Regions from separate parts of the Brevibacterium sp. CSND-B09 genome, predicted to be linked through region 2. Evidence: riboswitches for the same ligand, from Rfam matches in the RefSeq annotation. Region 2 holds a riboswitch; each other region holds the start of a gene.
What was found. A riboswitch is a leader RNA that binds a small molecule or an ion and turns the genes downstream of it on or off. The one in region 2 is predicted to bind thiamine pyrophosphate.
Positions count from the first base shown of each region.

Region 1: it holds a riboswitch for thiamine pyrophosphate, as region 2 does, so the genes downstream of both, ACU4IU_RS03680 (ECF transporter S component) here and ACU4IU_RS13710 (hydroxyethylthiazole kinase) in region 2, are expected to answer to the same signal.
Region 3: it holds a riboswitch for thiamine pyrophosphate, as region 2 does, so the genes downstream of both, thiO (glycine oxidase ThiO) here and ACU4IU_RS13710 (hydroxyethylthiazole kinase) in region 2, are expected to answer to the same signal.
Region 4: it holds a riboswitch for thiamine pyrophosphate, as region 2 does, so the genes downstream of both, ACU4IU_RS05245 (TenA family protein) here and ACU4IU_RS13710 (hydroxyethylthiazole kinase) in region 2, are expected to answer to the same signal.

Region 1 is NZ_JBREGI010000001.1:743,129-750,414, forward strand. Features, by position in the region: gene ACU4IU_RS03660 (MmgE/PrpD family protein) at 1-814, opposite strand, end outside; gene ACU4IU_RS03665 (DUF4916 domain-containing protein) at 1,010-1,549, shown strand; gene ACU4IU_RS03670 (universal stress protein) at 1,707-2,624, shown strand; gene ACU4IU_RS03675 (fibronectin type III domain-containing protein) at 2,661-4,649, opposite strand; TPP riboswitch at 4,796-4,904, shown strand; gene ACU4IU_RS03680 (ECF transporter S component) at 4,927-5,556, shown strand; gene ACU4IU_RS03685 (ABC transporter ATP-binding protein) at 5,556-7,088, shown strand; gene ACU4IU_RS03690 (energy-coupling factor transporter transmembrane component T family protein) at 7,099-7,286, shown strand, end outside.
Region 2 is NZ_JBREGI010000001.1:3,064,450-3,071,735, forward strand. Features, by position in the region: gene ACU4IU_RS13705 (sugar ABC transporter permease) at 1-940, shown strand, start outside; TPP riboswitch at 1,092-1,225, shown strand; gene ACU4IU_RS13710 (hydroxyethylthiazole kinase) at 1,213-2,142, shown strand; gene thiE (thiamine phosphate synthase) at 2,139-2,897, shown strand; gene thiD (bifunctional hydroxymethylpyrimidine kinase/phosphomethylpyrimidine kinase) at 2,894-3,763, shown strand; gene ACU4IU_RS13725 (TenA family protein) at 3,848-4,588, shown strand; gene ACU4IU_RS13730 (hypothetical protein) at 4,674-4,889, opposite strand; gene ACU4IU_RS13735 (cysteine desulfurase family protein) at 5,018-6,271, opposite strand; gene nadC (carboxylating nicotinate-nucleotide diphosphorylase) at 6,273-7,124, opposite strand; gene nadB (L-aspartate oxidase) at 7,118-7,286, opposite strand, start outside.
Region 3 is NZ_JBREGI010000001.1:272,212-279,497, forward strand. Features, by position in the region: gene ACU4IU_RS01415 (alpha-hydroxy acid oxidase) at 1-185, opposite strand, end outside; gene ACU4IU_RS01420 (response regulator transcription factor) at 182-841, opposite strand; gene ACU4IU_RS01425 (sensor histidine kinase) at 871-2,067, opposite strand; gene ACU4IU_RS01430 (DedA family protein) at 2,221-3,444, shown strand; gene ACU4IU_RS01435 (ketopantoate reductase family protein) at 3,398-4,363, opposite strand; gene thiE (thiamine phosphate synthase) at 4,360-5,043, opposite strand; TPP riboswitch at 5,055-5,158, shown strand; gene thiO (glycine oxidase ThiO) at 5,148-6,305, shown strand; gene thiS (sulfur carrier protein ThiS) at 6,302-6,559, shown strand; gene ACU4IU_RS01455 (thiazole synthase) at 6,561-7,286, shown strand, end outside.
Region 4 is NZ_JBREGI010000001.1:1,098,412-1,105,697, reverse strand. Features, by position in the region: gene ACU4IU_RS05265 (hypothetical protein) at 1-1,179, shown strand, start outside; gene ACU4IU_RS05260 (LysR family transcriptional regulator) at 1,204-2,085, opposite strand; gene ACU4IU_RS05255 (DMT family transporter) at 2,179-3,114, shown strand; gene ACU4IU_RS05250 (phytoene desaturase family protein) at 3,116-4,597, opposite strand; gene ACU4IU_RS05245 (TenA family protein) at 4,652-5,338, opposite strand; TPP riboswitch at 5,333-5,439, opposite strand; gene ACU4IU_RS05240 (uridine kinase) at 5,496-6,077, opposite strand; gene ACU4IU_RS05235 (ATP-grasp domain-containing protein) at 6,185-7,210, opposite strand.

The sequences.
Region 1 (7,286 bases), 2.3 Mb from region 2:
CCTTGCCCGGCAGCGGGATGGTGTAGCGGGCTTCGGGGCCGGAGAGGATCCAGGCGATGAAGCCGTCCTCGCCTTCGTAGATCGGGTTCGGGGCTCCCTCGCCGCGCATCGCACGGTCGACGGATTCGACGGCCATCTTGCCGGCGAACGCCGGAGCGTGGGCCTTCCAGGACGAGATCTCGCCCTTACGCGACTGACGGGTCGCGGTGGTCACATGCAGGGCCTGCTGGACGGCCTGGAAGGTGATCTCGGTGGGCAGGTGGAGCAGGGCACCGATGCCGGCTGCGGCCGAGGGGCCCAGGTGGGCGACGTGGTCGATCTTGTGCTCGTGCAGGCACATTCCCTTGACGAGGTCGACCTGGATCTCGTAGCCGGTGGCGATGCCGTTGATGAGGTCCTTGCCGCCGATGCCCTTGTGCTGGGCGACTGCGAGCACTGCCGGGATGTTGTCACCGGGGTGTGAGTACTCTGCGGCGAGGAAGGTGTCGTGGAAATCGAGTTCGCGCACGGCCACACCGTTGGCCCAAGCGGCCCATTCCGGTGAGAAGCGGTCGGTCACCGGCAGGCCGAAGATGTTGGCACCGGGATTGAACGGGTGAGCTTGAGCCTGCTCGCGAGCGTGGGTGGGAGCGGAGCGGCGCACGGATGCGGCAGCGACGGAAGCGTTGTCGATGACGCGGTTGATGACCATTTCGGTGACTTCGGAATCGACCGGCGTCGGGTCGGATGCGACCTCGGCGATCTTCCATGCGAGCTGATCTTCGCGAGCCAGGTTCTCTGAGCTCTTGTAGGTGCGGACTTCATGATTGATCATGGATACCCCTTCATAGTCCTTGACCGGAAATGGTCACATAGTGCTGACACAACTGTAGGCCACGTCACTCGACAGGTCCCTGCCGGTCGGAAATTTATCTCGACATCAAGATATTTTACCCGAAGCGTGTCCCAGTTCACCAACGGGGTCCCCATGCTCTTCTGCCGCGAGGGATGGTTGTGGGAATATTGGGTCATGACTCGGACTGCCCTGGACTTCGACGAGAACTGGTTCGACGACGCGGAATACGCGCGCCTGCGCAGACGCATGCCGATCCCCTATGTCAACGCCATCCCAGTGCGGGTGGGCGAGACCGGCAATGTCGAACGCATCGGCCTGCTGCTGCGCAGCCTCGAGGACGGCACCCTCGGACGCGAGGTCGTAGGCGGGAGGATCCGCTTCCACGAGACGATCCGAACCGCATTGGTGCGTCATGCCGAGAACGACCTCGGCCCGATGGCGCTGCCGGTCATTCCGCCTGCGATCAGCCCGTTCCACATCGCCGAGTACTTCCCCACCGAGGGTTCGGCCCTCCTCCACGATCCGCGCCAGCATGCGATCGCCATGTGCTTCATCATGGAGGTCCGCGGCGAATGCACCCCGCGGGCCGATGCCCTCAGCCTCGATTGGCTGACCCCCGAGGAGACCATGCGTCCCGATATCGTCGGCGAGCTCTGCTACGGCCAGGACCATATCCTGCGCATCGCACTGGCCCATCTGGGCTTCCGCGTCTGAGCCAGATGCACGCCCAGGTGAGACGGACCTTCTCGCCCCACGTTTTTTCTACAAGTTGTAGAACCGTCTTGGTAGACTGAAAGCGACGCGGACGATATCGCCAGTCGGGGCCGTCGTCGGCGTCTGGGTTGGACAGGCCCCGATCGAGAGGTGCGAGATGTCTGCTCAAACCAGTTCGTCCGAATCCGGCCTCAGCCTCGAACTCGGCGTCCTCGTCGGCTTCGACGGCTCGGAACTCGCCGCCCAAGCCGTCCGCTACGGCGCAGTCGAGGCCGAACGCCGCAGAACTGTTCTCACCGTCGTCACCGCCTATGAGCTGCCGACGATGATCTATCCGAATATGGCCTCCATCCCCAGTGAACCCGAGGATGACAAGGCGAAGAAGGAAGCAGAGAAGACCCTCGCCGAGGCGGTCGAACTTCTGCGCGATTACTCCGGTGAGAAGTCCTTCCGCACGGCACCCGGCAATTCCGCCGGTGCGCTCGTCACGCTCAGCGCCGATGCCGAGGTCGCCATCGTCGGCGCCCGCGGCCGCGGCGGTTTCATGGGTCGAGTCCTCGGATCCGTGTCCACGGCGCTGCCTGCCCACGCTCACTGCCCGACGATCGTCGTTTCCGAACGGTCGGCCTCGGCAACGGCCGGCAACGGCCCAGTCGTCGTCGCGGTCGACGGTTCCGACAGCGGTCGGGTCGCAATGTTCACGGCAGCCGCCGAGGCCGCCTTACGCGGCACGGAACTCGAACTCGTCGTGGTGCTGCCGGCCGGTGAGGAATGGCTCTACTGGTACCCCGACCTCGAACTCAGCTCCGAGGTCACCGCGCGTCGGCAGAGGCAGCTGTCCGAATCACTCGAGACGGAAGCCGGGACGCTGTCGGAGCAGTTCCCGGATCTGACGGTGACCACCTCGGTGCCGGTCGGCGATCCGACTGAGACTCTTGTCGAGATCAGCTCCCGCGCACAGCTGACGGTGATGGGCACCCGTGGGCGCGGACGGATCCGCAGCGCACTGCTGGGATCCGTCTCGCGCGGAGTCCTCAACCACGCCGAAGGCCCGGTCATGGTGGTTCCCAGCTGATCGGCAGCGCCGTGCTGATCAGCCAGGAGGTGCTGATCAGCTGAGCCCGGCACCTCGACGGCGACGGCTCACCACGAGAAGTGTCGCGCCGAGTGCCAGCGCTCCCGCGCCGACGGCCAAGGGCAGTGCGAGCCCACCGCCGGTGCGGGGCAGGTCTCCATCCCCACTCGCCGAGGCGGTCCCGGATGAATCCGAATCATCGCCCGTTCCTGCGGCGTTCGCCTCGGTCGCATCTGCCTCGGCTGCATCTGCCTCGGAGCCGGAGTCGGCAGTGCCGGCATCTGCTGTCCCCGAGTCTGTTCCGTTCTCGTCATCGGTACCGTCAGACCCGACACCACCCGAGCCGGCACCGTCGGAGCCGGCACCGTCGGAGCCGGCACTGTCGGAGGCGGTGCCACGCGTACCAGCGTCGTCGCTGGTTCCGGCATCATCGGCACCTGCGTCCGCGTCGTCGCTCGTTCCTGCACTGTCGGCGTCATCATTCGCACCTGCATCATCAGCACCTGCCGCGGAGTCGGCACCCGCGCTGGCGCCGGAACCGGCGTCTGCACCGGCGTCGTCATCCGGGGCGGGTTCTTCCGCCTCGGCGCGCCTGAGTTCGACATCGTCGATCTGCTCGGCTGCGGCCTGCGCTTCCGCGCGCTCACCATCGGCCGGTGGCCCACCTGCCGGCACCTCATAGGTCGTCGCCCGCAGCGCCTCGTCGCTGACCCGGACCCGCGTGAAGGCGGGCACGTCGTTGTGGACGCTCTTGCCTTCCCAGTCGAGGCCGGGAACGTAGTCATAGAACTTCGACCCTGATGACGAGGTCAGCGTGAGGTAGAGCGTCTGCCCGTCTTCCTTCTCTTCCTCGGCTCCCGCTTCGGAGCCCTCAACAGGCTTGCCTTCGCCGTCCATGAGGAAGGTGCGGTTATAGATGTGGTCGTGGCCGGAGACGACGAGGTCGATGTCATTGCGGGCCGCGACCGGAGGGATCGCCTTCCGCAGCCGTTTGACGTCGAGGTCGTCCCAATGGGTTGCCGTCGAATAGATCGAGTGGTGGAACCCGAGAACAGTCCAGCGTGCCTGGTCTCCGTGCTCGGCGACGACCTCGTCGATGAACTCGGCGTGGGCATCCATGTCCGGGCTGTTCGAGTTGATGTTGAGGAACAGGACCCCGTCCTCGATGAACCAGTAGTCGCCGCCGGAGGTGATGACGCCGCCACCGCCGTGATCCTGGCTGACATTGGGTCGGTTGAAGTGCTGCTCGTAGGCTTTCGAAGACACATCGTGGTTGCCGATCGTCGTCGCTTGCGGGATCGTGCGGGTCGCTTCCGGTGCCAGGTACTGCGCGTACTGCTCCTGGTTGCCGGCGGAGTTGACCTGGTCTCCCAGCGAGTAGAAGAAGCTCGGGTCGTCAGCAGTGGCCGCCGCCGAGGACAGGGTCCGGTCCCAACCGGCAGCGTCGTCGGGATCCCCGCCTCCGGCACCGACCTGGGGGTCGCCGAAGACGAGGAATTCGTCGTCTCCTCCAGCAGACCCTGTGGTGAACTGCTGCACCTCGGTGTACCCGTCCTCTTCGCTGCCGACCTGGTAGGCGTATTCGGTGTCGGGTTCCAGGTTAGTCATGCTCGCATGGTTGAAGTGACGCTTGAGGTCGGTGGCAAGGCCCGAGTCCGTGGTCTCAGCCTTGTCAGCATCGGCGGGGAGCTTTCCGCCGTCGACCTCACTAGCCGGTGCCCACCGGACCTCTCCCCCACCGGCACTCTCGCTCATCCACGAGAGGTTGCGCGCCGTGGAGTCGGCCCCAACCTGCAACACGGTATCGGTGATCGCCTCGCTCCCCGCGTCCGCCTCGGCGGGCGAATCCGTCCGGTCAGGGCTCGGAGTCTGAGCAGAGTCGGCCTTCGCGCCCTGGGTCGCGGTCGACCCTCCGGAACCGAGAGATGGTTCGGCACGCACAGGCACCGGGGCCGCCACCAGAGCGGCGAGCAGGGTGGCGGCGGACAGGGCACTGAGCGGTCTCTTCAGTCGATGCGTATTCACCCGCCCATTCCTACTGACCAGTAGTGTCCGGTTGTTCGAGGCCCATCGACGGGAATGGGAACGGGAAGTGAATCCTCGATGACCGCCCCCGGCCTCCGCGTCGCCACGGATCCCGGTCGCTGCCCCGCTCCCCTGTTGTACAGTGGTGGCTACGACAGGGGAGCGCCGTCAGGGGCGCTGAGAGTGCAGAAGAAGCTGCAGACCCTCGAACCTGATGCGGTTAGCACCGCCGAAGGAAGTCGAGACTCTTCACCCCTCCTTGAAATGAGGAGGCACAATGCCGAATACCACTACGCCGAGCACCACCCCCACCTCTTCACGCGCCTTCACCGCGGCGCCGAAATCCAAACAGTGGCGGGTGGTCGACTATGTCACCACCGCCGTTCTCGGCATTGCCGTGGGGCTTGTGTTCTGGGTGTTGGCGCTGAGCTGGAAGGTCCTCGAACTCGCCTTCCAGGCATTCCCGCCGTCGATCGGTCTCATCGCAGGACTCTGGGTGCTGGCCGGTCCGCTCGCCGGTGCCATCATCCGCAAACCCGGTGCCGCGCTCCTGTGCGAACTCATCGCCGCCATCGTCGAAGCCGTCCTCGGCTCTCACTTCGGAGCAACCGTCCTGCTCTCGGGTCTGCTGCAGGGCCTCGGTGCCGAACTCGTCTTCGCCGCCTTCGGCTACAAGCGCTTCACCCTGTGGGTCACCGCCGCATCGGGCATGCTGGCGGCTGCGTTCATGGCAGTGAGCGAGAACATCATGTACAACGCCGAATGGCAGTTCGGCTTCCAGGCGATCTACGCAGTCTGCGCGATCGTCTCCGGCCTCGTCATCTCCGGGATCGGCGCCTGGTTCGCCTACCGGGCGATCGCGGCCACGGGTGCTCTGAGCTCCTTCGCCTCCGGCCGTCTGCGCTGATGGCGCTGCCGATCACGGCCGCCGGCTTCTCGTGGTCGCACACCGACCGTGACCGGCCGGCTGTCGGTCCGCTCGATCTGCAGATCGCGGCCGGAGAGAAGGTGCTGCTGCTCGGTGCCTCCGGGGCCGGCAAATCGACGTTCCTCCACGCCGTCGCCGGTGTCCTGCCCGAGGAATCGGGTGAGGCCACCGGTGAACTCCTCGTCGGCGGTGAGAAACCGGATCCCCGCCGAGGCAGCACCGGGCTGGTCCTCCAAGATCCCGATTCTCAGGTGATCTTCTCCCGCATCGGTGATGATGTGGCGTTCGGGATGGAGAACCTCGGACTCCCGTCCGAGACAATCGACGCTCAGGTCTCCGAGTCCCTGCAGGCGCTGGGACTCGATCTGCCGCCGGAGCATCCGAGTGCCGCTCTGTCCGGTGGGCAGAAGCAGCGGCTGGCTCTGGCCGGGATCCATGCGATGGCCCCGGAGGTCATCGTCCTCGACGAACCGACGGCCAATATCGATCCCGCCTCGGCCGCCGAGGTCCGCGATGCCGTGCTCACCGTGCAGGCCGAGACACAGGCGACCATGCTCATCGTCGAACACCGGGTGGAGCTGTGGCTCGATCACGTCGATAGGGTCATCGTGCTCGGCCGCGAAGGCATTGCTGCCCAAGGTCCGCCCGCGCAGATCTTCTCCGATCCGGACCTGACCGACACACTCGTCGACTGCGGAATCTGGATGCCGCGGCACTCCCCCGACCCGCGCCGAGGCGGAACCGCAGAAATCAATAGGACGACGGGCCGCCTCGGCGAGGTTCTGCTGCGCACCCATCGGCTCAGCGTTGCTCGACCGCGCATGGCCACCCCCGCCGCGACCGACCTTGACCTGAGCCTGCGTGCCGGTCAGGCACTCGGAATCGTCGGTGCGAACGGGGCAGGCAAATCGACCACGGCCCTGACCCTGGCGGGCCTTCTGCCCGAATTCTCCGGACAGGTCCTCGCCGAGGCGCCCCTGCGGGACGGAGCCAAACGGGCCCGGCCATTCGCCTGGCCGTCGAAGCAGCTGGCGGCGCGCATCGGCATGGTCTTCCAGGAACCGGCACACCAGTTCCTCACCTCGAGCGTGGCGACCGAACTCGAGCTGGGCCCCCGACTGGCCGGATGGTCTGCCGCCGAGTCGCAGGCACGGGTGGATGAGCTTCTTGAGGGACTCGGTCTCACCGGGTTGGCGCAGGCTCATCCGCAGAGTCTCTCAGGTGGGGAGAAGCGACGCCTGTCGGTGGCAACGATGCTGGCGCCCCGGCCACGGGTGCTCATCGTCGATGAGCCGACCTTCGGTCAGGATGCGCTGACGTGGGCGGGGTTGGTGGAGATGTTCCTCGACGCCTTGGTACACGGTTCCGCGGTGGTCGCGGTCAGCCACGATCAGGCGTTCCTCGAGGCCATAGGTGCCGATGTCCTCAAGCTCGGTGGCTGCCTGAGTGCAGATCGCGATGTCGTCGACGAGTCGGAATCGCGTGTCAGGGCGGGTGATCGCGGTGAGTGAGAGTCTCGATGTGCGTTCTCGCCCCTCCCCTGAGGTCGCCGTACAGGATCCGGGACAGCTCATCCCCGTGGTGCGTTCCACCGCTTTGGCTCGGTGCAATCCGCTGACGAAGATCGCAGTGGCCCTCATCCTCATGGTCGGGGCGCTGCTGAGCATTGATCTCATCTCTGCCGGGGTGGTGCTGCTCGCGGCAGTGCT
Region 2 (7,286 bases):
ATTGGGCGGTTTGGCCGCCTCGCTGCTCGGTGTCTTGGTGGTAAGGCAAGGTGTGCCGCCGGCCTTAGCGCTGGTCATCATGCTGCTGCTCGGCCTGGTCGTCGGCGCGATTCAAGGTTGGTTCTTCGCCGTCGTCGGCATCCCGGCGTTCGTCGTCACCTTGGCCGGTCTGCTCGCGTTCACCGGTCTGACTCTGACGACATTGGGCACGCAGAAGAACCTGTCGATGTCGGACACCTTCGCCTTCGACTTCGCCAGCTTCTACTTTCCTGCGATCTGGGCCTATATCTTCGGCGCCGTCGCGATCATCGGCTTCGGCGGCGGCATCATCTATTCGAAGCTGCGCCGCCACCGGGAGGGTCTCAGCGCTCCGAGCTGGACCTCTGTGATCGTGCGGATCGTGCTGCTGGCCGCGATCGTGTTCGGGTTCCTCATCCTCGTCAATCAGGACTTCGGTCTGGCGATGCCTTTCTTCCTCATGATCGTCATTGCGATCATCATCGACCTCGTGCTGCGCAAGACCCGCTACGGTCGTTCCATCTACGCCGTCGGCGGCAAGGTCGAAGCTGCACGGCGTGCCGGCATCCGCGTGACCTGGGTGCGCATCAGCGTGTTCATGGCAGCCGGAGTGCTGGCCGCATTGTTCGGCTTCATCAAGACCGGTGTGACGACAAATGCGGGATCGACGCTGGTGAGCACGCAGGACCTGCTCAATGCGATCGCTGCAGCTGTCATCGGCGGCACCTCGCTGTTCGGCGGACGCGGAACCGCCTGGGCAGCCGTGCTCGGTGCTCTGGTCGTCGGTGCGATCAACAACGGTCTCTACCTCATCGGCTTCAACTCCGATGCGCAGCAGATCATCACCGCACTCGTCCTGCTCACCGCCGTCGTCATCGACGCGCTCAGCCGCCGCGGTCAGAGGTACGTCGGGCGCGGGTAGCGGGGCGTGAAGCTCTCTCTGCCGACCGCTCGCCATAGCGTCGAGCGCGCAATGCATAGCTTGATACAGCGACGTTGAGTCGAGCGGTCGGTGCTGAGCATCCAAGCAGAGTATGGAGTCGCCCGTGTCCGACCGGGCTGATACAGTCGGAGCCAATGACATGGGGTGCCTCATGAGGATCCGTGCGCACCAAAGAGTTGCGCGCGGAGGACACCGAGGCTGAGAGAACACCCATCGAACCTGATCTGGGCCATACTAGCGAAGGGATCGTCATGGTTGACTTCGACCTGCGTTCTGCGAATGCGCGACTGCGCGCAAGCAATCCACTCATCCAGTGCATCACGAACACCGTCGTGCAGCAGTTCAGCGCCAACGTGCTCCTGGCCATCGGCGCCTCCCCGGCAATGCTCGACCACGAAGCAGACGCCGGTCAGTTCGCCGGGATCGCCAGCGGAATCCTCGTCAACTTCGGAACCGCCTCGAACCACCAGCTGCTCGCCGCCGATGCCGCCATCGACGTCGCCAACACCGCCGGAAAACCCTGGGTCCTCGACCCCGTGAGCGTCGGCGCCGTCGACTTCCGCACCTCCCGTATCCGCCGCGCCGCCGCCGATCACCCGACCGCCATCCGCGGCAACGCCTCCGAGATCGCGGCACTCGCCGGAGTCGGACTCGGCGGTCGTGGAGTTGACTCCACCGACGAAGTCGACGCCGTCCTTCCCGCCGCCGCGAAACTGGCCAGAGAAACCGGTGCCGTCGTCGCCGTCTCCGGACCAACCGATGCCGTCGTCGCCCACATCGACGGCACTGACCACGTCGCCCGCATCTCCGGCGGACATGAGTTCATGCCGCTCGTCATCGGCACCGGCTGCTCACTCGGTGCCGTTACCGTCGCCTACCTGGCCGCCGTCCGAGCCGGACTCGCCGACCCCGACGCCGACGTCTCAGCCGTCAACGCCACTGAGCAGTCCGCGAACGGTGGGGCCGCCTCGGCGAAGTTCGAAGCCGTCGTCGCCGCCCACGCCCACTTCGCGGTCGCCGGGGAACTCGCCGCCGGCGGTGCGAAGGGTCCGGGCAGCTACTCGGTGAACTTCCTCGACGCGCTCCACACCGTCGATGGTGACCGACTCGCACAGGCGAGAATCGGCCTCGACACGCTCACTTCTGCGAATGAAACCGCCGGCGAAGGCGTCCAGGCATGACCGCCGGATCCGCCCACATCGCTGACAACCCGGCTGACGACGGCGCGACCGTGAACGACCGAGACGGCGCGACCGACCGCTTCGCCGGAATCGACACGCGCCTCTACCTCGTCACCGACTCCGCGCAGTGCGAGGCCGCCGGCCGCAGCGTCGCCGAGACTGTGCAGGCCGCCGTCGCCGGGGGAGTGGGCATCGTCCAGGTCCGCGACAAAGACATCGACGATGCAGGCTTCTACTCGCTCACCCGCCAAGTCATCGCCGCCGTCGACGCCGCCACCCGCGACACCGACCGCACGGTCCCCGTCGTCCTCAACGACCGCGTCGAGGTGGCCCGCCGCCTCATCGACGAAGGCGAGAACGTGCACATCCACGTCGGCCAAACTGACACCACCGTCGCCGAGGTGCGCGCCGCCCTGGGTGCGGAACCGCTCATCGGTCTCTCGGCCGCGAACAGCGACGAATTCGTCGCCGCCCGAGACTCCGGAGTCGTCGACCTCGTCGGCATCGGACCGGTCTTTGACACCTCTACGAAAGCAGACGCCCCCGACGGCATTGGCCCGGACCGTCTCGGGGAACTGGTGGCAGAAGCGGGCATCCCCGCGGTCGCGATCGGCGGTATCAACGCCGATCGTGCCCCTGACCTGCAGGGACGTGGGCTGATCGGGATCTGCGTGGTCTCGGCGATCTGCATGGCCGACGATCCGAAGACGGCAGCAGAGGAGCTGCTCGACGCATACGCCGGGAGTGCACAGTGACAACCCGCCCGCCGATCACCCTGTCGATCGCCGGCACCGATCCCTCTGGCGGTGCCGGAATCCATGCCGACCTCAAGACCTTCACCGCGCGGAAGACCATGGGCACGACCGTCATCACCGCCCTGGTCGCGCAGAACACGCACGGTGTGTCCCGCGTCTATCCGATCGACGTCGATTTCGTCGCCGATCAATTCGACTCCGTGCTCGGCGACCTGCCCGTCGATGCGACGAAATCGGGGATGCTCGGCAGCCGTGACCTCGTCGAACTCGTCGTCGATCGCGCCGCCGAAGGCCGGCTCGGCTTCTATACCGTCGACCCGGTGATGATCGCGACCTCCGGCCACCGCCTCCTCGAGACCGATGCCGTCGAGGCCGTGCGCACCCACCTGTTGCCGGTCGCCGACCTCATCACCCCCAACCTCCCCGAGGCGGCCCTGCTGATCTCCGACGACGAACCCGAAGCGCAGACGACTGAAGCCATGCGTGACCAGGCTCGGCGCCTGCTCGAACGCGTGCCCGGAGCTGTCCTGCTCAAGGGCGGGCACGGCAGCGAGGACGAGGTCATCGACATCCTCGCCACCGCCGATGGCCAGGTCCGCGAGTTCACCCACCCCCGCGTGACGACGATGAACACGCACGGAACCGGGTGCACTCTGTCAGCCGCGATCACCGCCGAGGTGGCTGTCCTCGGCCGCGAACGCACAGAGATCGGGTCGGACATCCTCGGCGAGGCCGTCGGCAATGCCCTCGATTATCTTGCTCGCGCTCTCACCTCGGCTGCGGACTGGCAGCTGAGCCTGAATCCGGAGGGCGCCCACGGACCCGTCGACCACCAGGTCGACATCGTCCGCGGTCGACCCGCCTGACGTATCCATCCCGCCTGACCACCACCTCACGCGAACCGCCAACTCACTCGATCCACCACGTCACTCGAGCACAAAGGAGTTCCCATGACCGTCACCTTTACCGCCGGCCCATTGACCACCCAGCTGTGGGACCGTGTCCGCCCCATCGTCAAGCAGATCGAAGAGCTGCCGTTCCTCGCCCAGCTCGCCGACGGCAGCCTCGATCCGAAGGCCTTCGTCAACTACATCTCGCAGGACAGCCTCTACCTGAACGGATACGCCAAGGCCATGTCGTTCCTGGCCGCGAAGACCGTCGACCGTGACGAATCCCGGTTCTGGGCCGGATCCGCGGCCGAGGCGATCACCGTCGAAGAGGAGATGCACGGAGAGCTGCTCTCCGACGCCCGACTCGCCTCGGCGCTGGAAGAACTCACCGCGGAAGGCTCCCGTTTCAAGGCCTCCCCGACGACGCTGGGTTACGTGTCCTTCCTCGTCGCCACGGCCGCCAGCCGTTCCTACGGCGAAGGCGTCGCCTCAGTCCTGCCCTGCTTCTGGGTGTACGCGCATATGGGCAAGGTGCTTGTCGACCGGGCCGGGCAGATGGCCGACGACCACCCCTACCGCACCTGGGTGCAGACCTACGATTCACCAGACTTCGACGAATCGACCCGCCACGCCGTGCAGATCCTCGAACAGGAACTCGCTAAGGCCCCGAGCGAGGAAGCCGCCCGCATGCGCGCCGCCTTCGAGCAGGCCTGCGTCTTCGAACTCCACTTCTGGGCCTCGGCGCACGCCATGCAGAACTGGGACGTCTCCGTGTTCCTGCCCCAGGAAGTCACCGTCTGATTCCAGGGAGCATCGGATCCCCCTCGCCGAGTTGGCCCTGACCTTGAGTCGGCCACCTCGGTCGGCGGGCGGAAGCGTTCCCGCCTCAGGCGCGGGAGGCTCCATAAGGGTCATCCGGGTAGTGAGTGAGCGGACCGAACGATCCGAGAGCATGCCAACCGCGGCGCAGAGTCGTCCACAGAAGCACGTGATCGACCTCGATGAGGGGCACTCGGTCGTGCTTCGGGCAGGCGAACCGACCGATGAAGAACACAACGGTCGCAAACATCACTGCGATCATGAACAGAATCAAAAGATCCATGGCGGCCCCCTCACATCCTGATACGAATGCCTCTCTTTCAGTCTCGCCCCAAAATACAGAGAAAGATAGGGCTATCCCACCTGGTGAGCGTGAAGGTGATCAAAATCAACTCGGGTGTGAGACGCCGTTCATGCAAAGGACGAGGCGAGGCTCTCGGCAGCGCTGATGACGGCTCGGGCGGCCGCTCGTCCCTGGTCGGGGGTGATCGAGGACGGGAAGGTGAAGCGCACACTCGTCTGCGCGGCCTCGGGCGCGACCCCTAAGGCCGTGAGCACATGGGAGGGCTCATCGGAGCCGACCGCACAGGCGGAACCGCTCGAGGCCGTCACCCCGAGGCGTTCGAGCTCGAGCAGCACTGCCTCGCCGGAGGTGTTCGAGAAGCAGAACGACGCATGATTCGGAGTCCGAGTCGCCCGGCCGTCAGGGCCGGCCGTGCCCGCCGCGCCCGTCAGAAACGACCCGGGGACATGGCTGAGCACTGTGGAGATGAACTCATCGCGGATGGCTCGGACACGATCGGCGGCCTCATGCCGATCCGCCTCGGCGAGTTCGAGTGCCGTGGCGAACGCAACGGCCAAAGCCACGTTCTCCGTGCCCGATCGTCGGCCCGACTCCTGACCGCCGCCGTGGATGAGTGGTTCGACGGGGACGCGGGCGCGGATCGCGGCCACACCGATGCCCTTCGGCGCCCCGACCTTGTGCCCGGCCAGGCTGAGCGCATCGACGCCCAATCCGGTCAGCGGCAGCCACCCGGCCGCCTGCACGGCGTCAGTATGGAAGAGAGCACCGGCCTCATGGGCGATTCCGGCCAGGGTCGGAATGTCGGCAACGGTGCCGATCTCATTGTTCGCATATCCCACGCTCACGAGCACGGTGTTCGGGTGGATCGCCGCCGTGAGGGCTTCGGGGGTCACGGTCCCATCGGAGGTCGGGGCCACCTCGGTGACGGTGAATCCGTGGACGCGGGTCAGGAACTCCACCGAGGCGAGCACCGCTTCGTGTTCGATGGGGGAAGTGACGATATGTCGCCGAGGCGGCACCGCGGTCCCCGCCCGACCCTCGGGCTGAGCCCGATCTTGGGTGTGCGATCGACCCTGGGTCTGAGCCCGATCCTGAGTCCGAGCGCCGAGTGCCATGCCGATGATCGCGAGATTGTCCGCCTCGGTGCCGCCGCTGGTGAACGTGATGTCCGTGGCCCTCATTCCCAGCACCTTCGCCACGCGAGCACGGGCATCGGCGAGGGCTTCGGCGGGTCCGCGCCCGAATTCGTGGTGGCTCGACGGGTTGCCGAACGCCCCGGCCAGATACGGCCAAGCGGCTTCGAGGGCCTCCCTGCGCACGGGAGCCGCGGCCGCGGTGTCGAGGTAGAGGCGTCCGGTCATCTCAGGCCTCGAGGGAAAGGTCGAGACCGAGGTCGATCGCGCGGACGCTGTGGGTCAGCGCGCCCGAGGAGATGACGTCGACGCCGGTGGCGGCGATCTCCGGGATCGTCTCCAGGGAGACGTTGCCGCTGGCTTCGATGACGGCGCGGCCGCCCACGAGTTCTACGCCTTCGCGCAGCAGAGCCGGGGTGAAGTTGTCGAGCATGATGATATCGGCGCCGCCGTCGAGCACTGCGGGCACCTGGTCGAGCCGGTCGACTTCGACCTCGATCATCGTCGTATGCGGCAGACGGGCGCGGGCGGTGCGGATCGCCTCGGCGACGCTGAGTCCGGCACCGGTGAGCACGGCGAGGTGATTGTCCTTGGCCATGACCGCGTCGGAGAGGCCGAAACGGTGGTTGTGTCCGCCGCCGCAGACGACGGAGTGCTTCTCGAACGCGCGCAGCCCCGGAGTCGTCTTGCGGGTGTCGACGATGCGCGCCCGCCCGGCGGCGGCATCGACATAGGCGCGGGTCTGGGTGGCGATTCCGCTCATGCGCTGGCAGAAGTTCAACGCGATCCGTTCGGCCTGCAGCACCGCCCGAGCGGGACCGGCGACCGCGGCAAGCACCTGACCTGCGGTGAAAGCGTCTCCATCGGCGGCGGCGAGGTCGACCGTGACGCTCTGGTCGACGAGTGCGAAGGCACGGGCGAAGACCTCGATTCCGGCGAGCACCCCGTCTTCGCGGGCACGCAGCTCGGCCCTCGCCGAGGCGGTGGCGGGGATGAAGACCTCGCCGGTGATATCGCCCCAGGGAGCGTCTTCGTCAAGGGCTGTGCGCAGTGCGGAATCGATGGTTGAAGCGGTCAGCATGCGGAGGCCTCCTGAAGCAGAACGGTGGGCGGAGTGGCGGTGGACGGCGCGGTCGTCGACGGCGTGAGTGTCGTATCCGTGCGGGTATGCGCGCCGAGGCTGTGCTCGCGGGCCAGGGCATGCCGAGCCATATGTTCGGCGATGAGGGCGAGATTCGCGGTC
Region 3 (7,286 bases), 2.8 Mb from region 2:
CGCTCGTCCAGAGCGGCACCGTCGACATAGTCGAACGGCGCGGTCGGCGTCACGCGCTTGGCGATGCGGCGGAGGTCCCAGATGTCTGCGGCCGACTCCAATCTGGCTGCGACCCGGTCGAGTCGGGGCAGGTCGAACTGCAGCAAGGGGGCGAGTTCTCTCAGATCGGGCAGTCGGCGCTTCATCTCTCTCCTCGTTCTCGGTTGAGGTAGGCGAGCACTGCCGCGACACGGCGGCTCGTGGTCTCCCCTGCCTGGAGGCCGAGTTTATCGAAGATGGAGCTGATCGCCTTTTCGACGGAACTGACCGAGACGAAGAGCCGTTCGCCGATTCCCCGGTTCGACAGTCCTTCGGCCATCGCCTCGAGCACTTCGCTCTCACGTGGAGTCAGCGTCGACAACGTATTCTGCCTCTCCGAGGTGGTGAGCAGCTGCCGGACGACGTCGGGGTCGATGACCGTTCCTCCCTCTGCGATCCGCTGTACGGACTCGAGGAACCGGTCGATGTCGGTCACCCGGTTCTTCAGGAGGTAGCCGACGCCCACCGATTCGGTGCTCAGCAGCTCCGTCGCATACTCCCGCAGCACATACTGGCTGAGGACGAGGACTCCGATATCCGGGAAGCGACGTTTGATCGCCAACGCCGCTTCGAGTCCTTCGGTGGTGTGAGTCGGAGGCATCCGCACATCGACGATCGCCAGGGTCGGGCGCAGCTCGGCGACCGCCCGCAGCAGCTCCCCTCCGTCTCCGACGGACGCGACGACGCTGATCCCTTCGTCTTCGAGCAGACTGCGGACGCCCTCTCGCAGCAACACCGCGTCATCGGCGAGGACGACGCGCATCCGGTTCTCTGTCTGGACCTCTGTCGTGTTCACTTCTGTCTCTTCTCCTTCGTCGTGCTGCCGTCCTGTGCGTCGGTCCCGAACGGGATCCGAGATCGAACTGTGGTGCCTGCGCCCTCAAGGGAGTCGACCTCAAGATTCCCGTCGAGCGCTCCGACCCGCCGTGTGAGCCCTTGGAGCCCTCCCCCGCGCGGATCGGCTCCACCGACACCGTCATCGGAGACGGTCACGGTCAACGCGGTCCGGGGCTCGGCGACGATGCTCACCGTGATCGCGGACGCCTCGGCGTGTTTGACGACATTCGTGACGGCTTCACGGACGACGAAGTAGGCGGCAGATTCCACTGCGGGCGGAAATCTGCCTTCCGGCACGGTCACGAGGGTCAGCGGAATAGGACTGCGACCGGCGATCCTCTCGAGCACGGTTCGAAGACCATGGTCGTCCAGCGCAGTGGGATAGACCCGCCAGGCGACTTCCCGCATCTCGTCGATGAGGTCCTGGGACTGGACCAGCGCATCGTCGAGCAGCGCTTGGGACTTCGCCGGGTCAGAGGCACGCCTGGCTCGGGCGATGAGCACGGACAGGGAGACGACATTCTGCTGCACGCCGTCGTGCAGGTCCCGTTCGATCCGGCGTCGTTCCTCGTCGATGGCGAGCACGACTCCACGGCGGGTCGTCAGCAGCTCGCTGATGCGGGTGTACACGGCGAAGGGACGCTCCACCTCGACGAAATGAGCGTCGATGCGACCATGCGCCCAGCTTGCCGCCTCGGCCAGAGCGACGGCGCCGATGAGGTTCGCCGCCCCGTAGAGGACACCGACGAAGAGCGTGGGTTGCGAGATCGACCACATGTCGAACCCGATGTTGACCGCTCCCCCGATGAAGAATCCTTGGAAGAGCGATCCGAGAGTCACGACGAAGAATCCGCCGAGGAGGTTCGCGGTGGGAATGATGGCGAGTGCTGCGACCAGGCCGTTGCCGAGCAGGAACCGACGTTTGGTCGGCTCGTCGGCAAGGACGAGTCCGAACCCGCGAGAATGCCGAGCGAGTTCCCAGCTCCGCACCTTCGCGGCCATGCGTGAGGTGGGCGGAAGCACGGAGGCCATGAGCAGCGGCAGACACAGCAGACCGCCCCACGCGACGGCGAGTACGGACCGCGCCCACCGCGCGGTGAACATCCGTACTTCGGGAGGAAGGCGGGTGGACAGCGCGCTCGGCCAGGGCATGAGTCGATCGTAGCAACGCCTGACGCCGCCTCCCAGAGGTTCGGCCGCAGTCTAGGATTCCGGTTTTCCGCAATGGCGGTTGTTGTTCGACCGCACTGACTGTGCGCCCGACCGCGTACCGGCCCTGCCGTCTTGTGCCTAGCGTGGATGAGTATGGATCTCGCACTCGAGCTGCTCACTGCCACCCTCACATCTCCATGGGTGTACCTGCTCATAGCCGTGGCCGCGGCACTGGACTCGCTCATGCCGATTGTGCCGTCGGAGACTCTACTCATCACCGCTGCGACCTTCGCCGCGACGGGGCACCCTCACCCGGCAGGACTCATCCTCGCCGCTGCCGGAGGGGCTCTCCTCGGGGATCTGGCGGCTCACCTCGTCGGCCGATTCGCTGCGACCGGGGTCGGCCGATGGCGACGGTGGGCTCGCATCGCGAACCTGCTCGACTCCGCCCACACGGTCTTCTCTCGCCGAGGCGGGACCGTGCTCATCGCCGGCCGATTCGTTCCCGGGGGCCGCAGCCTGGCCACCATCGGCTCCGGTCTGCTCGGGTTCCCGATCCGCACTTTCCTCCTCTGGGACGGGATCGGCAGTCTCGCTTGGGCGCTCTATTCGACGGCGATCGGACTCATCGGGGGAATGATCTTCGAGGACCGGCCGCTGCTCGGAGTCGCCGTGGGCATCGGCATCGCCCTGGCCATCACCGGCAGCGCCGAACTCATCCGCCGACTACGCCGGCGCCGCAGAGGACACACTCGGCACCGATTCACCGAATTCCAAGACCGAGATGTCACGATGGCAGGGATGTCTCAAACATATGTGTGGTACGTCAGCTACGGATCGAATATGGCTCGCGATCGGCTCGCCTGCTATCTGCAGGGCGGGCGACCGCCCGGGGCGATGGTCACCTATCCAGGTGCCAGGGACGCAACACTGCCCCGCGCAGAAGCCGGGATCGAACTGCCCGGAACGATCTATTTCGCCGGCGAGTCCAAGGTGTGGGGCGGCGGCATGGCCTTCTACGATCATTTCCTCCCCGGACCGACCCCCGCCAAGGCCTACCTCATCACTGCCGAACAGTTCGCCGATGTGGCGGCACAGGAGATGCACCGACCGCCCGAACCGGACAGTCCGCTGGAACGCCTCGTCTTCGATCTGGCAGCCGGCAGCTCCCACTCTCTGGGTCCGGGCGGGTACGAGACGCTGCTCGTCCTCGATGATGTCGACGGTGTCCCGATGGTCACGTTCACCGCCGCGCATCGTTCGTCAGACGTCGAACACGCTCAGCCGCAGGAGCCGTATCTGGCGATGCTGCGCACCGGCATTGCCGAAGTCAGAGCCGCTTCTGGGCTTCCCCTGCCCGCAGCTGCACAAGTGTGAGGTCGAGCAGCGGAGTCGCCACTCCCAGATCCTCCGCCTTGATCGACAGGTCGCCGAGGATGTGCTCCGTTTCGCTCGGCAGCCCTGCCGTCACATCCCGGTAGAGGGATGAGGTGAAGGCGGAACCGTCCTCGGTGAGCATCTTGATAGTCATGGCGTGGGAGGCTTCCGACACCGGGTGTCCTGCCGCAGCCGCCACGGCTTCGAGTTCATCGATGATGGCATACACGTGCGATCTGCCGCCGGCTTCCATGATCGCTCCGACCGGGGCGCGGAACAGGCAGGTGACGACTCCTGCCGCGGCGATGAAGATCCATTTCTCCCACAGCCCGTCGATGATTCCATCGACGGTCTGGAGTTTGAATCCGGGCACATCGAGCGCCTCGGAGATGCGTGTGGGCACTTCGGCGCCGTGGAGATCTCCGATGGTCATCACGGCCAGGTCGGTGAGCTGGACGACGGCTCCGTCCCTGATGGTGCCGACGATCTTGACGAACCCTCCGAGCACCTGTCCGGGGTATCTGCTCTGCAGCTTCTCGATCTGAGCCATGCCGTTGAGGAACGGAATGATCGTCGTCTGCTCGCCCACAGCCGGTCCGATATCGGCGATGACCGAGTCGAGTCCACCCGCTTTGACCGCGACGATGACGAGGTCGAAGGTTCGTGATGCGGCTGTGAGTTCCTCAGCGGTGATGACATCGACCTGATTCGTCCGATCATCACCGGGTGCAGTGAAGCGCAGTCCCTCCGCGCGGACCGTCTCCGCCCGTGCCTGCCGGAGCAGGAAAGTGACATCGCGTCCGGCCTCCTGCAGATAGGTGCCGAACGCTCCGCCGGTCGCCCCCGCCCCGGCGATGAGAATCGACAGGTCAGCGCCAGCACCGATTCCGTCGGATGCTCTGTCAGCTGCTTGGGTCATTCCAACTCCTCCTTGAGCTCCCGCGCGGCCGCAGCGGGATCCTCAGCCGAGGCTATCGCACGGACGACGACGGTACGCCTCGCGCCCGCCTGCCGGATCGCGTCCAGCCTCTCCCCGGTCGCGATACCGCCGATCGCGAACCACGGTTTGGCCGCCTCGGCGGCGGTGGCGGTCAGCAGCGCCGTCCCCACAGAGGCGCGGCCTGGCTTCGTCGGGGTCTCCCAGACCGGCCCGACACAGAAATAGTCGGTCTCCGGGTCCGCCTCGGCGGCGAGCGCCTGCTCGAGGGAATGGGTCGAGCGGCCGAGGATGACATCGGGTCCGAGCACAGCCCTGGCCTGAGCACTGGTGAGGTCGCCTTGACCGACGTGGAAGACGTCGGCGTCGGTGAGGAGCGCGACGTCGGCACGGTCATTGACGGAGAAGAGCTTGTCGTGACGAGTGGCAGCATCCTTGAGGACCTCCAAGGCCGCGATCTCGGCGCGAGCCTCGAGGCTCTTGTCCCTCAGTTGGATGATGTCGACACCCCCACGGTAGGCGGCATCGAGGAACTCGGCGAGGTCACCTTGAACGGTCCGGGCATCGGTGCACAGGTAGAGCTTCGCCTCTGCCAGTCGGGCCTCTCTCCAGGCTCTCTTCGTCTGCCGCGCTGCGGTGCGCGGTGGCATCTGTGTGGTCATGGTCATAGAGTAGAGGAGTTCGCGGGAGCCTCCCAACGAGGCTGAGAGGGCGTAAGAGCCGACCGTCAGACCTGATGCGGATCATGCCGCCGGAGGGAGAAGCTGTGAGAGTCATTGTCGTCGGCGCCGGGATCATCGGCCTGTCCACGGCCTGGTATCTGCGCCGACTCGGTGCCGAAGTCACCATCATCGATCCTGCGCCCGCCCAGGGTGCGAGCCATGCTGCCGCAGGGATGCTCGCCCCCGCCGCCGAGGTGGTCTGGGGGCAGACTCCCCTGTATCCGCTGATGCGGGCCTCCGCGCGGATGTATCCTCAGTTCTCCGCCGAGGTGACGATCGCTGCCGGCAGCGATCTCGGTTTCTCGGATGCCGGAACATTGGTGTGCGCCGGTGACCGAGCGGACCTGCAGGCTCTGCGGGAGCTGCGCGATGCACAATCGCGATCCGGTTTCGCCACCGACCTCATCACGGGCAGTGCTGCCCGCCGGATTGAGCCGTCGTTGTCGCCTGCCGTGGCCGGGGCCGTGCACATTCCAGGCGATCACTCGATCGACCCCCGTCGGATCACTGCCGCACTGCTGACTGTCCTGTCCGCTGACTCAGCGCGCTTCGTTCGGCAGCGGGCGGTAAAACTGATCAAGGACGGCGATACGACTGTGGGAGTCGCTCTGGGCGACGGCCGTCGACTGGAGGCCGATCAGGTGATCATCTGCGCCGGCAGCGCTGTGTCCGCGATCGTCGGTGCCCCGCAGCTGCCTCTGCGTGAGGTCTGGGGTGATGTTCTGCGACTGCGCGCCTCCGCGAAGGCGACTCCGCTGCTGAGCCGCACCATCCGCGGGCTGGTCAATGGTCGCCCCGTCTACCTGGTTCCTCGCCCGGACGGCGAGATCGTGCTCGGTGCCAGTTCGCGTGAGGACGGACTCTCCGGCACCCCGGCCGGGGCGATTCACCGGCTGCTCGCCGACGGGCAGCGACTGGTCCCGGGCATCCTCGACGCGGAGATCACCGATATCACCACCCGTGCCCGGCCCGGTTCTCCGGACGACCTGCCGATGATCGGCCGCATCGATCCCGGCTGCATCGTGAGCACCGGGTATTTCCGCCACGGCATCCTCTTGGCCCCGTTCGGCGGCAGGCTCGGTGCCGAGCTCGCCCTGGGCGTCGCCTCCGACTGGCCTCCTGACGGGACGCTCGAGTCCGTGTCCCCACACCGCTTCACCACAGACCACACCAGTGCCTACCCGATGAGGAGCATCTCATGACCGACCACGACCACTCGCCGACCATCGTCCTCAACGGCGCTCGCCATGAGCTGCCGGGTGCCACCTCGGCGCTCGACCTCATCGCCGACGTCACCGGACGGGAGCTGAACCCCGATGGGACACCAGCCGACGGTGGCCGCCTGGGCATCGCCCTGGCCGTCGACGGTGAAGTCATCCGTCGCGGTGCCTGGTCCGATTGCACCCTGGCCGACGGGCACACCGTCGACATCGTCACCGCTGTGCAGGGAGGTTGAGATGACCTGGACGATCGATGATGTGGAGATGTCGTCTCGCCTCGTGATGGGCACGGGAGGGGCGAGTTCCCTGAGCATTCTCGAAGACGCACTCGTGGCTTCGGGAACCGAGCTGACCACTGTGGCGATGCGCCGTTTCGACGCCGAGTCCCGCGACTCAGTGTTCACCATGCTCCAGCGTCTGGGTATTCGGGTGCTGCCGAACACCGCCGGCTGCTATACGGCCCGAGACGCCGTGCTCACCGCCCGACTGGCCCGAGAGGCGCTGGAGACGAATTGGGTGAAGCTCGAGGTCATCGCCGATGAGGACACCCTGCTGCCGGATCCCATCGAGCTCTTCGCCGCAGCCGAGGAGCTCGTCCTCGATGGGTTCACGGTCTTCGCCTACACGAACGACGATCCGGCCCTGGCGAAGCGTCTGGAGGACGCTGGTGTAGCTGTGGTGATGCCGGCCGGTGCTCCGATCGGCAGTGGGCTGGGCATCCTCAACCCTCACAACATCGAGACCATCGTCTCCCGTGCACAGGTGCCCGTCATCCTCGACGCCGGTGTCGGCACCGCCTCCGATGCCGCTCTGGCGATGGAGCTCGGGTGCACCGCGGTGCTGCTGGCCTCGGCGGTCACCCGCGCCCACGATGCTCACGCCATGGCCCGGGCGATGGCTTTGGCCGTCGAGGCCGGGCATCTGGCGGCCGGAGCCGGGAGGATTCCCAAACGACCGTTGGCA
Region 4 (7,286 bases), 2.0 Mb from region 2:
CCTCCGACCCTTCATGACGACCGCCTGTCCGCCGAGGATCTGCTCGCGTCCCCGCGGGGACGCTCGCTCGTGTTCGGGCTGGCCCTCGAGCAGGTCGAGAGTTTTCCGTGGACTGGCGATGAAGAAGCCCCAGGCGCGGAGGCGGTGGTGCGCAATCTGAGGTGCCTGTGCCCGATTGCGCCGACTTGGAGTGCAGTTAAGGAAGCCATGTCCGACGTAGTCGACGCTGCAGTGTATTGGCAGCCTCCTGATGATGACGATTGGGGGACCGCGGAAATCGGCGAGGTGCGCGAGGCTCTGCGTCCCTTCGCCGAGATGCTCGTTTCCACGGGCTTACTAGATGCCTGGTCGAAGCCACTCGATCCCGATGATCAGTGGGCGCTGGGCTGGGACGACAAAGAACTCAATGAAGTCAATGGACGCCACACAGGACTGCCCGCGGTCTTCGACCTCGAGACAGGCCCGACGGATGAGCGCATAGAAATCACTCTGACCGATCTATACCCGCCTCTTGACGAAGACGGAACGAGGCTCCCCTGGGGATTGGACGAGTGGCTTGCAGATGTCCTCACCACGGAAACCCGTTACCGTCACGATTTCGCCAAGAACCCGTATATGGAGCTCAGCGGCGAATGGTGGTCGACTCCGCCAGACGGGCTCTGGTCGTCGACGGGGACCTGGCCGGACGGAACCCTGATCGGCGTCGAACTCGTCGAGGACGATTTCGGTCTCGAGCGTGCCCGAGCCTGCCGTCTGCGACTGCGCCCGGACGCTCGCATCGCCGAGATCCGGACACCCGAGGATTGGGCCGATCTGTGCCGCCGCTACCCGCTCGACGTCACCGCCCAGCGCCGCTATGTCTGGTCCGAGACCACCGGGCGCAAGGGCCGCTGGGTCATCCCCGACTGGTCACGGGTGGCCGAGGAATTCGACGGTGTCCACGTCGGTCTGGCCGGCTACCTGCGCACGGCCGGTGCGGTCATCGACGTGGCGGAGGGCCGCCTCTGCGAGGAATCGGAGACCATCCCCACGGCAGGTAACACGGACGATCGGACCGCGAGTCTCGTGGCGGGCTGGCATCCGGATACTACGCACTGGCTGAACAACGTCATCGAGGCCGTTACCGAGGTGGCCGAATGGCACTATGACAGCGACGCTGATCGGTGGGTGCGGGACTGACCTCGGCGCGACCCGAGAGTTCGGTCAGTCGGCGAGTAGCGCGCCTCGGACAGTCTCGACGGCACGAGGTGCGACGCGGTCGTCGGTGAGCAGCAGAATTGTGCGCTCTGTTCCTGGGATGAGCCTGCGGAAGACGACCTCGTCGGTATCGGCCGGTGGAGTCGAATACGCCAGACACGCGAGAGCGAGGCCGCCGACGACGAGGCTGAGCTGAGTGAGGGGATCGGCGACGAAATGCCGGACGTCGAGTTCGATTCCGCGGGTGCGACCCGCCTGGACGAGGGCTTCGTGGTCGCGGGAATCGCGTGCGCAGGTCGACCAGACTTCGGCGGCAAGATCCGTGATGTCAACGTCCGTCACCGAGGCCGTCCAGTGACCGCTCGGCGCGGCCACATAGGCGGTCTGCCTCGTCAGGTCGGTCGAGACGATCCCTGCCGGCAAGCTCAGCGGGGCGTTCGTCCACGATTCGGCGATGACGATGTCGAGGTGCCCCGCGGCCAGGCGCTTCAGGTGGTCATCGGTCTCGCCGTCTTCGATCGACACGGTCATGTCCGGATGAAGGCTGCCTAACTGAGCGAGGCGCGGGGCGAGCAGGTCGCGGATGCTCGAGGCGATCGCACCGATCTTGACAGTCCCCGTGACCTCGTCGTGTTGGAGATCGTTCTCGGCGCGCTGCATGAGCTCGGTGACCTGCCGGGCGTAGTCAGCAAGAGTGCGGCCGGCATCAGTGAGGCGAAGGCCGCGCCCATCGGCCACGACCACGTGCGTTCCGGCTTCTCGTTCAATTCGGCGCAGCTGCTGGGAGACGGCGGGCCCGGTGAGGTGGAGCAGCGCGGCGGCCTGATTGACCGATCCGGTTCTCGCCACGGCGTCGAGGATCCGCAGCCGCGACCATTCGAGTCTCATCGTTTCGTCCCCACTTTCGGTAAGCAGTACTTATCAATACTAGGTTGGAATAAGAACTAGTGCTGAATGGTCAAGTGGCCATAGCGTCGAAGTATGAGTCAGACACCAACCCCCGCAGCCATCTCCTCGGTGCTCGCCGGAGCGCTGTGCCTGTCTGCGTCCGCTATCATCGTCAAGCTTGCCGATGTCGACGCGGCGACCACCGCGGTGCTTCGCTGCGCCATCGCCGTTGTGCCCCTCATTCCACTTGCGCTCGCCGAAAGACAGCGACAGGAGAGCCTGAGCCCGAGTGGTTGGCTGTGGTCGCTTGCGGCGGGCATTGCGCTCGGCATCGACTACAGCGCGTGGACCGCATCGATCTTCCTCGTCGGAGCGGGCGTCGCGACGGTGCTCATCAACGTCCAGGTCATTGTCCTGCCGCTGCTCGCTCTCATCATCGATCGCGAGCGCATGGAACGGAGATTCCTGATTGCGCTGCCGATCATGATCATCGGGATCGTCCTCGTCAGCGGTGTGGGCCTCAGCGAACTCGGCATCGGGCCGAGCGCATCGGCGGCAGGGCAGGGCCGCCTCGGCGGGGTTCTTCTCGGGCTACTCGCCGGAATCGGATACGGAACGTACCTCTTCCTCAGCCGCAGAGCCACACGGACGCAGTCGGATCTCGCGCTCCAGCCGCTGACGTGGGCGACGGCGGCGGCCGCGGCCACGTCGACGCTCATCACCCTCTTCTCACGGGGACTTTCGGTCTTGGATATCAGCGGGCGTTCGTGGATCCTGCTCATCGCACTCGCGCTCGTCGGACAAGTCGCGGCGTGGCTGCTCATCCATCACGGAAGCGGTCGGCTGCCTGCCGAAGTCACGGCGAGCCTGCTGCTTGTTCAGCCGGTACTCGCGCTCGCTCTCTCGACAATGGTGCTCGGGGAAAGGTTCGGTCTCGGACAGATCATCGGGGCAGCCGTCGTCGTCGGTGGAGTCGCGGTCTCGAGCGGGCTCGTGCGCAGGCCCGGTGCTCGACCGGAAGGGTCCTAGGTCAGTCGCCCGGTGACAGGCTGGGTGCCTCGTCGATGCCGAATCGGGTTTTGAGAGCCCGGCGCGCGGCGAACCAGCCGTTCATCCCGTGCACGCCCGGTGCCGGCGGGGTCGCTGCCGAGCACAGGTAGGCACCGGGGACGCCGAGGCTGTAGTTGTCCCAGCTGGTGCGCGGGCGGGCCATCATCCGGTAGAAGGAGACGATGCCGGTGGCGATGTCCCCGCCGATGTAGTTCTGGTTGTGGCCGGCCATCTCGGAGGCGGGGATCGCGTTGTGCGCGACGATCCGATCGCGGAAGCCGGGAGCGAAGCGTTCGAGCTGGCGGGTGATGTACTCGGTCGGGTCGAGCGGGCAGTCGAAGGGCACGTGCGCATACGTCCACAGCGGTCGCAGGCCGTTCACCTCGCGGGATGGGTCGAAGACGGTCGGATCCGAGACGAGACACACGGGATCGGCGGGCATGCGACCGGACATCACCTGTGCCTCGGCGGCGGCCATCTGCGCCCGGGATCCGCCGATGTGGATAGTGCCGGCGCGTCCGACCGCGGGATCGGACCAGGGGACCGGGCCGTCGAGGACGAAGTCGACCTTGGCAGCAGCGTTGCCGTGTTTGAAGCTGCGCAGGGCTTTGTCGACGTGGCTCGGGATGAGGCCGGAGAAGATCTGCGCGGCGTTCAGCGCCGAGGTGTCGAGCAGGTAGGCGCGGGCAGCGGGCATGTCCGATACATGGTCGATGCGCGCATCCGTGTGCACGGTTCCGCCGTGGGCTTCGAGGTCGGCGACGAGGTAGTCGATGATCGACTGCGATCCGCCGATGGGGGAGGGCCAGCCGCCCGCGTGGGCGACGGTAGAGAGCATCGTGGCCGTGGCCGCGGTGCCCATCGCCGGCAGCCCACCGATTGCGTGCGCGGCGACGCCGGTGAACAGGGCCTGGGAGGATTCGTGGGAGAGCGGAATGTTCCACGCGGGACTGGCCTGGGACAGGAGCCGCAGGCCGAACTTCACGACGTTCGCGATGCCGGGAAGATCGCGCAGGGTCTCCGGCACAGAACGTTTGTCACCGAGGGAGAGCCAGATCGCGTCATCGACCCGGTCGAGCAGCGGAGCGAAGAAACGCCGCCATTCCGGTCCTGCCGCGCCGAGGTGGTCGACCGTCCTTTCGAGATCGTGGAAGGCCAGCGCAGCGGGTTTGCCGTCGAGGGGCTGGGCGTAGGAGATCTCGGGGGTGGTGAACTCGAGGCCGCGGGCACGCAGGTCGAAGTCGACGAAGAAGGGGCTGGCGATGGCCAGTGGGTGGACGGCCGAGCAGATGTCATGAGTGACGCCGGGGGCCAGACCGAGGTCGAGAGTGCGGGCGCCGCCGCCGATCGTCGGCTGAGCCTCGTAAACTTCGACGCTCAGCCCGGCACGGGCCATGGTGACGGCGGCGGCCATGCCGTTCGGGCCGGATCCGATGACGACTGCATCAACACCTGTGCTCATGTGGCCAGTCTAGGTCAGTGAGATGGACGGCTGCGGTGTGCGTTCCCTGGCGGCTCAGTTGTCGTACACGTTGTCGAAGAAAGCGCATTCGAGATCGACGGCGTGCCGCCACACGCGGGTCAGGGACTCGGCGGCTTCGGCGTCGCCGGAGGGGAAGACGCGTTCGAGTTCGTCGACGAGGAACTGCACCCACCCGTGAAAGGCCTCGCCTCGGTGGAGATCGATCCAGCCTCGGTGAATATGTCGCGGCGGCATGTCCTTCCGGGACTCGGCCCAGTCGAGATAGAGCCATTCGGCGACAACGAGGACGACGAGCAGCTGCGGATACGACGCCGAAGCGACTGACGAGTCCATGAGATCGCGGAACCCAACCGTCGGGGCGGTCAGCTCCGGGTGGAGATAATCGGCTGTATCGACTCCCAATTCGGCGAAGGAGTCGACGAAATAGGTGTCCTCATCGGCGACGAGCATTCCCAGCTGTCGGGCGAACCGCAGCTTCGCCTCGAGTTCATCGGCGTGGGCCACGCACGCGCCGAGCATCGACAGAAACGACTCGAAGAACTGATAGTCCTGCACCAGATAGTCGCGCATCACTGCGTCGTCGATGCTGCCGGCGAAGAGCTCCCGGACGAACCGGTGTTCGACGGCTTCCGTCCACTGCCAGCTGGTCGAACTCACCAGTGCTGATACCGCTCCGTCGGCGTCCACGGTGATCGATGTGTCGAAATCTGTGGTGGTCATTGCTTGTCCACTCCCTCCGCCGGTGCTCACCGGATCAGGTTCAAAGGGTCTGCATGCGCACTCTCAGCGCCGGTCCTTTCGGCGCTCCCCTGCAGCACTTCGACACTATCATCGGGATAAGGTGTGCTGTCAGAGCGAACGGGCCAGGGCTGGCAGATCAGGGCCGGTCGGGCCCGGACCGGCGGATCAGGGTCGGCCGTTCCAGATTGCGATTGTCGAGCACCCATGTGGCGTGTTCCCAAGGAGCGGCCTCGGCGAAGTAGAGACGTTGACCACCGACGTAGCGACGATTCGATGTGGCCTCGGGATCGGCATCGAAGGCTCCGGCAAACCGGTCGTTTCCCCGTGGGACCGAGACTTCAAACGGAACATCGACCCACACACTCGCATCCCAGAGATCCACCAGCTCGGGACGGTGGAGGAAGATTCCCTCGACCAGGAGGACGCAGTCGCTCGGCAGGCTCCGAGGTTCCGGCGCAAGCGGCCGATCTTCGTCGACGTCCCACACAGCTGGAACGATCGAGCCGCCTCGTCGAAATGGTTCGACGACGGACTCGACGAATGCTCCGTAGTCATAGGAACGGCGATAGAACGTGTCTGGCCCCTTGCCTTGGGCGTAGCGGATCGACCGAGGGTGGTGGAACCCGTCGATGCTGATGGCGGTGACCCGGCGGTCGGAATCATGACCAGGAACGTCCGCAGCGGTCTTGGCCAAATTCACGAGTTCGCGGGCGAGCATCGTCTTCCCGGCCCCATCGACCCCATCGAGGGCAATGAGCGCACGTTGTCCCGGCCGGACTGCGCGGAGCTCAGCCAGCAGGTGTCGTAGGACCGTGTCCCGGGACCTCACCGGGCTGCGGACCCGGCGAGCGGCACGGACGGTGGGGCCGCCTCGGCGAGGGTGCCGGCGATGAAATCGGCGATACGGTCCGCGGCAGGCTGACGACCTGCCGACTGTTCGGCGGACTCGACGGACGGGTTGTAGTTCGTGTTCGTGTTGATGTCGTAGACGACCTGACGGCCTTCGGCGGTCTCGATGAACTCGACGCCGGCGATCTCGATGCCGAGGTCGGCCAAGAGCGTCTCGAGCCGAGCGATGAGCGGTGTTCCGGCCGTGATCTCCTCACGGCGGGCGAATTGGGGGATCGCCTCAACGTCGGGATCAGCCCCGGCACCCGGAATCGTGCAGGCATCGGCCGGGCACAGCTCGAACGACCCACCTGAGACGTCGACGCGCACCGCATAGTGGAAGCGTCCGCCGATGAATTCGGCACGGGTGATGAACGGCTGGGCAGGCTGCACATACTCCTGGATGAGGGTGATGCCGTCGATCGGCGCATTCGCTCCACCGGGCGCGAACTCATCGGCGACCGCCTCGAGCTCGGCGTGGGAGTCGAAGCGACGCACACCGAGGCCCTTGCCGCCCTGATTGTGTTTCGTGATGAATGGGGGAGTGAAGCCGGCCGCGGCCCCGACGAGCGCCCGCGGTCCGAACGCGGCCGCGGTGCGCGGCACATCGAACCCTCGGCCGGCCAGCTCGCGATGCTGACGGACCTTGCTCACCTCGAGCTCGTAGACATCGCGACCGTTGACGACCCGGCGCCCAGCGGCCGCGAGCCAGTCGAGGACCGCACGCCCGTACTCCTTCACATGCGGATCGGTCCGGGTGTGCGCCGACGCCGACAGCCGCGACCAGAAGATCCCCTGTGGAGGCTCGGCGTCGAGATCGATCGATGCGTCGGGAAGGAGCCATTCGACATGGGCGACGCCGAGGCGGTCGAACGCATCCGTGAATGGTGCGATCCATTCCGGATTGTCGTGGATGATGTACACCGTCGGAGTGCCGCAGACGGGCAGGGCATGAGAACTCATCGCGAACCTTCATCGTGTGGAGCCGGTGCGGCCGAGAGTACGCGGAAACATCGGCGGATCTGCTCAACAATCCTAC